Regions from separate parts of the Exiguobacterium sp. EF_C8 genome, predicted to be linked through region 3. Evidence: riboswitches for the same ligand, from Rfam matches in the RefSeq annotation. Region 3 holds a riboswitch; each other region holds the start of a gene.

Region 1 (3,278 bases), 610 kb from region 3:
CCGTCCTCTTAAAATGCGAAGATCTTCTGCTTCTTTGTTCAAAAAGCATAAGGCATCCCGTACATCTTCGAGATTATCCGGAAAATAACTCCCTTCTTCAAACAGACGATAATCGATACTACAAACAGCAACCCCAAGTTCAAGCAGGCGATCAACGATCGGGCTAAAACAGAACATATCCTCGCGCTCTCCACGAACGAATGCGCCACCGTGCGCGTAGATCGCGACCGGAAACGGTCCTTCCCCCGGCGGATAATAGAGATCGAGTTGTAAGGTACGGTCTCCCACTTGTTTGTAAGTGAGTGTCCGCGGTGCGAGTTGTTTTTCTGTGATTGGCAAGGCGGGTTCAGTCCACCGAAGTAATGCACCGTAATTATTCCAGATACTTGCTCCCGCAGCTGCCGTCGTTAGTAATGCAGCTCCCCCCATTAGCCATGCAGTTTCACGTTTCACTTGATCACCTCCAAAAGACGTACCAATTCCTTCACTTTTTTATCCTTTTACCCCGTTTTAAAAGAAGTCGAACGTCTCGGTATTCGTACTTGACGCTTCTCAAACGTTCCGCTATAGTGAAAAAGTCCAAATCGGAATAATTACGTTTTAATAACGGAGGTAACATATAATGAAAAAAATCATTCCTGCTTTAACGGTCGCATTCGCGAGCGCAAGTATCCTCGCAGCTTGTGGATCAAACACCGATTCATCGACTTCAGATGATAAAAAGATGGAAATCTATACATCGACGTTCGCAACAGCTGCCATTGCCCGTGAAATCGGTGGTAATCAAGTCAACGTCAAGATGATCGTCCCACCTGGAGCAGATCCGCACTCCTATGAACCGACGTCAAAGCAACTCACTGAGATTGCCAAAGGTGACCTTTTCCTTTTGACGGGTACGACACTTGAACCCTATTCAAAAAAAATCCAAGAGAGTCTAAAAGGCACGGACGTCCGGTTCGTCGAGACGAGTAAGGATGTCACTTTGCTGGAATCGGATGCTACGCTTCACGCACATGAAGAAGAGGGACATACTGAGCATGCGCACGAAGAAGCAGGGCACGATGATCACGCAACTGATGAACATGCTCACGAAGAGGAAGAACACGATCATGGAAAATACGATCCACACGTCTGGCTTGATCCTGTCAACGCCAAAGCAATGGCACGTTCTATCACAGTCGCCTTATCAAAAGAAGTACCAAAAGACAAAGCAACATTCGAAAAAAACTTGAAAGCGTTCGATCAGCAAGCTGACGCACTCGATAAAGAGTTCAAGCAAGCCGTCGCTGACGGATCAAAAAAAGAACTTCTCGTCACACATGCCGCTTACGGTTACCTCGCCGAACGATATGGTTTCACGCAGCTTCCAATCGCCGGAATTTCCCCTTCCGATGAACCGTCACAAAAGCAACTGGCTGCTTTAGTGAAAGAAGCGCGGATGCATGATTTGAAATACGTCGCGTTCGAAGAAACGGTTTCACCAAAGGTTGCGCGTGTCATCCAAAAAGAAATCGGAGCTAAATCCGTGACGATCCATAACCTCGAGTCGGTGACGAAATCGCAACAAAATAGCTCGTATTTCAAATTGATGGAAGAAAACGTCCAGACGTTAGAACAGGCACTTCAGTAAAGTACAGTTGACACGCGTTACTCAATGCGGTACGGTAAGAAACGTGTTTTACAACAATTGAATGACTTCTTTTTATCGCGAGAAACGGAGGGACTGGCCCAATGATGTTTCGGCAGCGGACGATTTGATTCGTACTGTGCCAAATCCAGCAAGCGAAAGCTTGAGAGATAAGAAGAGCGTCTTTATTTCATAAAGACCTCCTTCTTTCTTGCGAAGGGGTCTTTTTTTGTATCTTTGAGAAATGAGGTATCAACAATGAAAGAAACGATTACGCCTAACAAATGGGCACTGCTTCCGCTCGTCGTATTCCTGGTCCTCTTCATCGGAGCCGGTATCTTCTATGACGATTTTTACAAATTTCCGATTCTGATCGCCGCTTTGATCGCGTTGATCTTTGCTGCAATCATGACGAAAGGATCGATCAATCAAACGGTCGAACGTATCGCAACCGGTGCCGGAAATCCTGATATCATGATCATGGTCTTCATTTTCTTATTAGCCGGTGCGTTCTCTGGAACAGCGGAAGCGATCGGCGCAATCGAAGCAACTGTCAATGCTGCTTTGACGTTCTTACCTCCTTCACTCCTGATGAGTGGGATATTTGTTATCGCAGCATTCATCTCGATGGCAATGGGTACCTCGACAGGAACGATTGCCGCTCTCGCACCGATTGCCTTCGGTATTCATGAAGCAACAGGTATCAACGTTGCGATCGCAGCAGCGTCAGTCGTTGGTGGTTCGATGTTCGGTGATAACTTGTCGTTCATCTCGGATACGACAATCGCTGCCGTTCGGACACAAAAAACGAACATGCGCGATAAATTCCGGACGAACTTCATGATCGTTCTCCCGGCTGCCGTCTTAACGGTCATCTTACTCGCGTTCGTTTCTGGTTCTGGCGATGCGGCAGCAGCTAAAGCATTCGAGTTCTACAAATTAATTCCGTATCTCGCCGTCATCGTCCTTGCACTATTTGGTGTCAATGTCATTCTTGTTCTCGTCGGTGGCACATTGCTCACTGGAATCATCGGTATGATCGACGGTAGCTTTGGCTTAAGTGGGTTCGTCCTTTCGATGTCTGAAGGAATGATGGGCATGGCAGAAATTTCAATCTTGACACTCCTCATGGGTGGTCTCGTCAGTTTGATCACGTTCAATGGCGGAATCGCCTACTTGAAAGAGACGTTGACGCGCAAGATTTCACAGCGTCGCGGTGCTGAATTCAGTATGGCAGCACTCGTCAGTGCGACGAACCTCGCAACGGCGAACAATACGATCTCGATTCTCGTCGCTGGACCACTCGCGGCTGAAATCGCTGATACGTATGAAATCGACCGCAAGAAATCAGCGAGTATTCTTGATATCTTCTCTTGTGGTATTCAAGGCATCATTCCGTATGGGGCACAACTGCTGATCGCAGCAGAGTTGACGAAGACAGCTTCACCAGAACTGATTCCGTATCTGTTCTATCCGTTCCTGCTCTTCGTCTGTGGATCGATTGCCATCATCTTTGGTTTCCCACGTCCGAAAAAATCAGTTGCTCAACAGGAAAAAATCTCTTCTTAACCAACGACAGGTCCGATCATGGTGATCGGACCTGTTTCATTATTTTTTCTGCTTCGCTTGTCGTTCTAAAATCAAATACGCG
Region 2 (3,278 bases), 1.0 Mb from region 3:
ATAGCAGGCAATGCTTCTGGGATTAAGACTTTGTAGATGATTTGGAACTTCGTCGCGCCCATCGATTCAGCTGCCTCGATGACACCTTTATCGACTTCGCGAAGTGCGAGTTCAACCATCCGACCGTAGAACGGTGCGGCTCCTAAAATCAGTGCCGGTAATGCTGCTGTTGGTCCGAGGAACGAACCGACGACTGCTTTCGTAAATGGAATCAATAAGATCAGTAAGATGATGAACGGAATCGAACGGAAGACGTTAACGATCAAGCTCAAGATCGAATAAAACGCCCGATTTTTGAACAACAATTCTTCATTTGTCGCAAACAATAATAAACCAATGATCAAACCGAGAACGAATGTCGAAAGACCAGCGACTGCCGTCATATAGATCGTACTGCCTGTCGCTTCCCACACCATGTCCCAGTCTAGGTTGTCAAAGAATGAAATCATCGGTGATCCACCTCCACTTCAACATCACTGGCTTGAAGCTTCGTGATGACCGCTTGTGTTGCTTCTGTTTCCCCGATTAACTGAATGAACAGCGTACCGAGCGCCCCTTCCTGTGATTGACCGACGTTTCCGCCGATGATATTGAACAGGACGGGTGAATCCTTCATGACTTCCGCGAGGATCGGACTTTCCGCCGTCGATCCGACGAATGTCAACTGAACGATTTTTCCGGTTGGGTAGCGTTCGCGGAGTTTCGCGAACGTCAACTCGTTTTCCGATGGCGACGTCAATTGTTTGACGAATTCCTTCGTCATCGCTTGCTTCGGATGACGGAAGACTTCTGCGACCGGTCCTTGTTCGACGATTTTACCGGCCTCCATGACGGCGACCCGGTGACAGATTTTTTGAATGACGTGCATCTCGTGTGTGATCAAGACGATCGTCAGTTTCAATTTTTCATTGATGTCGACGAGTAACTCAAGAATCGAGTCCGTCGTCTTCGGATCGAGTGCACTTGTTGCCTCGTCACATAAGAGAACGTCCGGGTTCGATGCCAGTGCCCGAGCGATACCGACACGTTGCTTTTGACCACCGGATAATTGCGACGGATAGGCTTTTTCGCGTCCATCCAAACCAACGAGTTGGATCAGTTCCGCGACCCGTTCCTTGCGGCGTGCCTTCGGAAAGCCACCAAGTTCGAGTGGGAACATGATGTTCTCTTCAACTGTTCGTGACCAAAGTAAGTTGAAGTGCTGGAAGACCATCGAGACATTCTTGCGGACGCCCCGTAATTCTCTAGGTTTCAGCGATGTCATTTCGACACCATCGATTTGGATCGAACCACTCGTCGGTGCCTCAAGCATATTCAGCAATCGGATCAAGGTCGATTTCCCTGCTCCGGAATAACCGATTATTCCAAAAATTTCACCGCGCTCGATTGTCAGATCGACATTCGCGACGGCTTCGACCGCTCCGCGCTTTGAGCGATAAATCTTTCCTACGTCTTGTAAACGAATCACAACTGTCCCTCCTAAAATAAAAAAAGTGCGCGCGTTTTAGAGCAAACGCGCGCACTTTTCAGTACACAAAACCATTTGCTCTCATCTCCCAGACTTTTGTCTGCTGGAATTAGCACCACTTCGGATTAGATCCGCGGTTGCCGGGTTTCATCGGGCCAGTCCCTCCACCACTCTTGATAAGAGTTTCGGTATTAAGTTTGTAGAATATATTCTGAATATTAGCAGGGGTTATTTTTGTTGTCAAACAGTTTTTTCAGAAACTTTTTCGAGGAACGTGAAAGCACGCGTTAAGTCTTCTTTCAAATCCTCCGCATCCTCAAGTCCAACTGAAATCCGGACGAGACCGTCCGTGATGCCGAGTTCTGCGCGACGTTCTGCTGGGATCGACGCGTGCGTCATCCGTGCCGGAACCGAAATCAGGCTCTCGACGGCACCAAGACTCTCAGCAAGTGTGAAGAAATGTGTCGCCTCGACGAGTTTTTCTGCGTTCGCTGCTGAACCGACATCAAAGCTGATCATCCCACCAAATCCAGTCGCTTGTTTCGCTTGGATGTCGTGACCAGGATGCGATGCAAGTCCTGGGTAGAAGATGTTCGAGACGATGTCTTGCGCTTGCAAGAACGCAACGAGATCATGGGCTGTCTCTTCGATCGCATCCATCCGGATACCGAGTGTACGAAGACCACGGACGAGCAAGAAGCTGTCTTGCGGTCCAAGCACGCCGCCTGTCGAGTTTTGGATGAAGTGCATCTCTTCGCCGAGCGCATCATCTTTGACGACGACAAGTCCAGCGACGACGTCCGAGTGTCCGCCGATGTATTTCGTCGCACTGTGCAAGACGATGTCTGCACCGAGCGCGAGTGGTTGTTGATGATATGGTGTCGCGAACGTGTTGTCGACGACGAGTTTAAGATCGTGACGTTTGGCGATCGTTGCGATCGCTGCGATGTCCGTTACTTTCAACAACGGGTTCGTCGGTGTTTCGACGTAGACGATCTTCGTGTTGTCTTGGATCGCTGCTTCCGTTGCTGCAAGGTCCGTCGTATCGACGAATGTCACTTGAATGTTGAACTTCGGTAAGACGCGTTGCATCAAGCGGAACGTACCACCGTAGACATCATCTGTCATGACGATGTGGTCGCCAGACTCAAGCAAGTGGAAGACGGCATGAATCGCTGCCATCCCAGAACCGAACGCAAAACCACGTGCGCCGCCTTCAAGATCCGCAATCAATCGTTCGATGCTCGTCCGTGTCGGGTTCGCTGTCCGTGAGTATTCGTATCCGTCCTTAAGTTGACCGATTTTATCTTGCTTGTATGTGCTTGTTTGATAGATTGGAGGTGTAACGGCTCCTGTTGCCCGATCGACACCTGTTCCTCCATGAATCAATGCTGTCTTCTTACGCATGAGTTTCGTCCACCTTTTCAAAGATTTGTTGGCTTAAATAGCGTTCGGCACTGTCTGCGAAGACGGTGACGATCGTACTGCCGGGGTGACGCTTTGCGATATCAAGCGCAGCAACGAGCGCTGCCCCTGCTGAGCTACCGACGAGTAATCCTTCGCGAGCAGCGAGTGTATGAACCGCGTCAAATGCATCACGGTCAGAAATCGTATGAATCTCATCAACGAGTTCATGCGGAACGAGGCTTGGCCATTTCGCTGTACCGATACCTTCTGTCTTATGCGGACCGGCTGGACCACCGTTCAAGACGGAGCCTTCCGGTTCGACGATTGCTGCTTTTGTACCGAGACGTTGTTTTAAGAAGTCCGCTGTTCCGGCGAACGTACCACCTGAACCACAACCGGCAAC
Region 3 (3,278 bases):
CAGAGAATGAAACTGATCCGTAAAGCGCTCGAGATGCGCATGATCGTCGAACGTTTATAGCGATCGGATAGGACGCCACCGAATAACATGAGAAAAATACGGGGTAACAAGGTGGCCATGAGGACGAATCCAAGATATGACGCCTGGTTTAGTGTATGGATGACATACCATTGTTCAACAAACAGATAGGTTGATAGGGAGAGGGCAGAGCACATACCGGACCCCCATAAAAATAAAAAAGATCGATTTTTAAACAGCGATGGTTGCGTATCCATTTCAACAGGCAGCATATGGCACCTCCGGTTTAGACGTCGTCATTCTCAAATAGTGGTTCATCAATTGCAAAGGCAGTCGTCATGATATAGAAGTGTTTTTTATCTTCTTCGTCTAGTGAAGGGGACCGTGTGAACTCGTCCAATAGAGCACGATATTTGGTAGCAAATTGCCGAAAATTGGCTTCAGACATCGTCAGTTCCTTTTGAAGCGATAAGCTCATCCAGTCTTCAACGTTTGAAGACACAGGAGAAAAAGCAGTAGTTGGAGCGGTGAGGACGCGTGTCTTTGCTCGGTCCAATACCTCAAGATACGACTGCCGGGTCGCTTCATTCGTCTCGACGAAGTTCAGTAGATGATCGGCAGGAATGTAGCCTCGAGCAATCGCTTGATAGTATTTCAATAGATTGCCGCCTTGTTCTTCTGTTCGAACGAGGCGAATCAAGTCATGCTTTTCAAGTTCCCGTACGTGATAAAGGACCTTTGCGCGCGATAACGTTAGCAAGTGGGCCAACTGATGCACCGTATGCGGTTTTTCAACGAGAAACATGAGGATTTTTGTTCGTAACGGATCACTGATCACTTTTAACTGTTCATAGTTCTCTAATATGTGAATCGCTTTTTGTTCCATTCAATCATCTCCTTTTTAACCGGTTAATTTTTATTAACCGTAAAGCAAAAGCTTCTTTTTGTAAACGATTACAAATTTATGTAAGGGTAACGACAAAAGATAAAGCAGTTGGTTTACATACAAAAAACTGACTTCATTGACATCTCGATCCTCCACCTTCTACTAGAAAGTATAGGAAAAAGGAGATGTTTGAAATCAGTCTCAGCTACTATATGTGGTTCGAGGCAGTTAGACCGTCGTCGTATCTTTCCATTCCTGTTCGATGAAAGCATCACGGCCAGAAGCAACACGATCTTTTTTATAGTGTTCTGGATTTTTCTTATGGAAGTCTTGGTGGTACTCTTCCGCTGGATAAAATTCAGAAGCGGCATCAATCCGCGTCACGATTGGCTGTTTGAAACGGTTGCTTGCAGCAAGAGCGTCACGAGAAGTAATCGCAGCTTCATGCTGCGCATCCGTATGATAGAAGATTGCTGGCGCGTACTGCGTACCGCGATCTTGGAATTGACCTTCTGCATCCGTCGGATCCGTTTGGGGCCAGTAGAGTTCAAGTAAACGCTCGTACGGGAACAGGCTCGGATCAAACGTGATTTGGACGACCTCGAGGTGTCCCGTCGTTCCTGTTTTGACTTGCTCGTATGTCGGGTTATCGACGTGTCCGCCCATGTAACCTGATACGATTCCCTCGATTCCTGGTAATTCTTCAAATGGTGTCACCATGCACCAAAAACATCCACCTGCAAATGTTGCTTTTTCCATCTGTCTCTTCCTCTCCGTGGGAAATCCCCATTGTATGTCTGACAGCGAGAAAACGAAAACGACTCCTTCGCTTGGTTGCAAAAGGAGTCGCCGCTTTTTATCAACCAAAGCTTTCGCTTTGCTGGTCGTAGCACCTTGCTATGCGCAGGTTGCTGGGACGTCATCGATCCAGATCTCTCGGTCCACTCTTGATAAGGGTATATGAAGTTGATGTCATTCGTTATCATTGTTGTGATGATACCATTCACACAGAAATAAAGTCAATCCTTAGGTTTCAAGGCACGTAAAACCGTCGCTCCGAGTGTCTTCGCACCTATCAACAACGCTTGTTCATTGATCTCGTACTGTGGATGGTGCTGCGGATAGTTGACGCGACCGTCCGTATAGCCAGAGCCGGTAAAGAAATAACTACCCGGGACGTGTGTTAAGTAATGTGCGAAGTCGTCCGCCGCCATCATTGGTGTGAGTGCCCGGACGGATGCTTCCGGTAAGAAAGCAGCAGCTTCCTGAACGAGTTTTGTCTCATCCGGGTGATTCCAGAGCGCCGGGTAACCAGTCGTGAAGTCAATCGAATACGAAGCACCGATGCCGGCACACGTCGTCTTAGCGACAAGATCGACTTCTTGCCGGAGCTGATGCCGAAGTGTCTCATTGAACGTTCGGATTTCCCCGACAATGCGTGCCTCACCCGTAACGATATTTGGTGCTGTTCCTGCATGGAAAGAACCGATTGCGAGAACAGCCGGCTCAAACGGATCAACCCGTCGACTAACGAGATGCTGTAAGTTGCAGACGAGTTGCGCTCCAGCGACGAGAGCATCTTTTGTTTTATGCGGTGCCTGGGCATGACCACCTTGACCATGGACGATGATTTCGAATTCGTCGATCGCACACAATGTATGTCCTTCCCGGAACCCGATCGTGCCAACCGGTAAATCATTTTCGAGATGTGTCGCGAAAATTGCATCGACCCCTTCGAGGACGCCGGCTTCGATCATTTGGATTGCTCCACCGGGAAAGACCTCTTCTCCATGCTGGTGGATGATCCGAATCGTTCCTTGCAATTGATCGCGTAACGGATAGAGTGTAGCAGCAAGGGCCATCACGATCGCCGTATGACCATCGTGTCCACATGCATGCATGACACCGGGATGGATCGACCGGAAGGCAAGCGTCGTCTCTTCTTGAAGTGGTAAAGCATCAAAATCGGCACGGACCGCAATCGTCGGACCAGGCTGTTTGCCTTCGATCGTCGCGACGACACCACGACCTCCGACGGCTGTTTGATGAGGAATGCCCTGTTCTGCGTAAAAGGCGGCAATCCGTTCTGGTGTGCGGACTTCCTGGAAAGAGAGTTCCGGGTGTCGATGAAAATCGCGACGTAACGCGATCATTGTCGGTTCGAATTGTTCGAGTGCTTCAAAAAGTTGAGTTTGCATGTTCAAGCTCCTTTAACGTGTGTCTTTTCGCGAAAATGGGTACAGATACAGGTAATCACGAAAGGGGATAATGTAACATGGGAGAAATCGTCGTCAATGCTGTACTTACAATCAAAGCTGGACTTGCGGATCAAGTCTTCCCGATTTTACAAACGGTTTATCATGCTTCACAAAAA

The links. Region 3 has a riboswitch for S-adenosylmethionine ahead of msrA (peptide-methionine (S)-S-oxide reductase MsrA). Riboswitches for the same ligand answer to the same signal wherever they lie in the genome.
Region 1: it holds a riboswitch for S-adenosylmethionine, as region 3 does, so the genes downstream of both, ACY2IG_RS15535 (Na+/H+ antiporter NhaC family protein) here and msrA (peptide-methionine (S)-S-oxide reductase MsrA) in region 3, are expected to answer to the same signal.
Region 2: it holds a riboswitch for S-adenosylmethionine, as region 3 does, so the genes downstream of both, ACY2IG_RS13255 (methionine ABC transporter ATP-binding protein) here and msrA (peptide-methionine (S)-S-oxide reductase MsrA) in region 3, are expected to answer to the same signal.

The regions. Positions count from the first base shown of each region.
Region 1 is NZ_CM143264.1:2,932,530-2,935,807, forward strand. It holds gene ACY2IG_RS15525 (alpha/beta hydrolase) at 1-453, opposite strand, end outside; gene ACY2IG_RS15530 (metal ABC transporter solute-binding protein, Zn/Mn family) at 623-1,630, shown strand; SAM riboswitch class I at 1,700-1,804, shown strand; gene ACY2IG_RS15535 (Na+/H+ antiporter NhaC family protein) at 1,886-3,196, shown strand; gene ACY2IG_RS15540 (hypothetical protein) at 3,236-3,278, opposite strand, start outside.
Region 2 is NZ_CM143264.1:2,495,450-2,498,727, forward strand. It holds gene ACY2IG_RS13250 (methionine ABC transporter permease) at 1-449, opposite strand, end outside; gene ACY2IG_RS13255 (methionine ABC transporter ATP-binding protein) at 446-1,468, opposite strand; SAM riboswitch class I at 1,547-1,651, opposite strand; gene ACY2IG_RS13260 (bifunctional cystathionine gamma-lyase/homocysteine desulfhydrase) at 1,709-2,875, opposite strand; gene ACY2IG_RS13265 (PLP-dependent cysteine synthase family protein) at 2,868-3,278, opposite strand, start outside.
Region 3 is NZ_CM143264.1:441,203-444,480, forward strand. It holds gene ACY2IG_RS02405 (MFS transporter) at 1-290, opposite strand, end outside; gene ACY2IG_RS02410 (ArsR family transcriptional regulator) at 305-904, opposite strand; gene msrA (peptide-methionine (S)-S-oxide reductase MsrA) at 1,133-1,663, opposite strand; SAM riboswitch class I at 1,758-1,861, opposite strand; gene ACY2IG_RS02420 (M20 metallopeptidase family protein) at 1,924-3,102, opposite strand; gene ACY2IG_RS02425 (putative quinol monooxygenase) at 3,180-3,278, shown strand, end outside.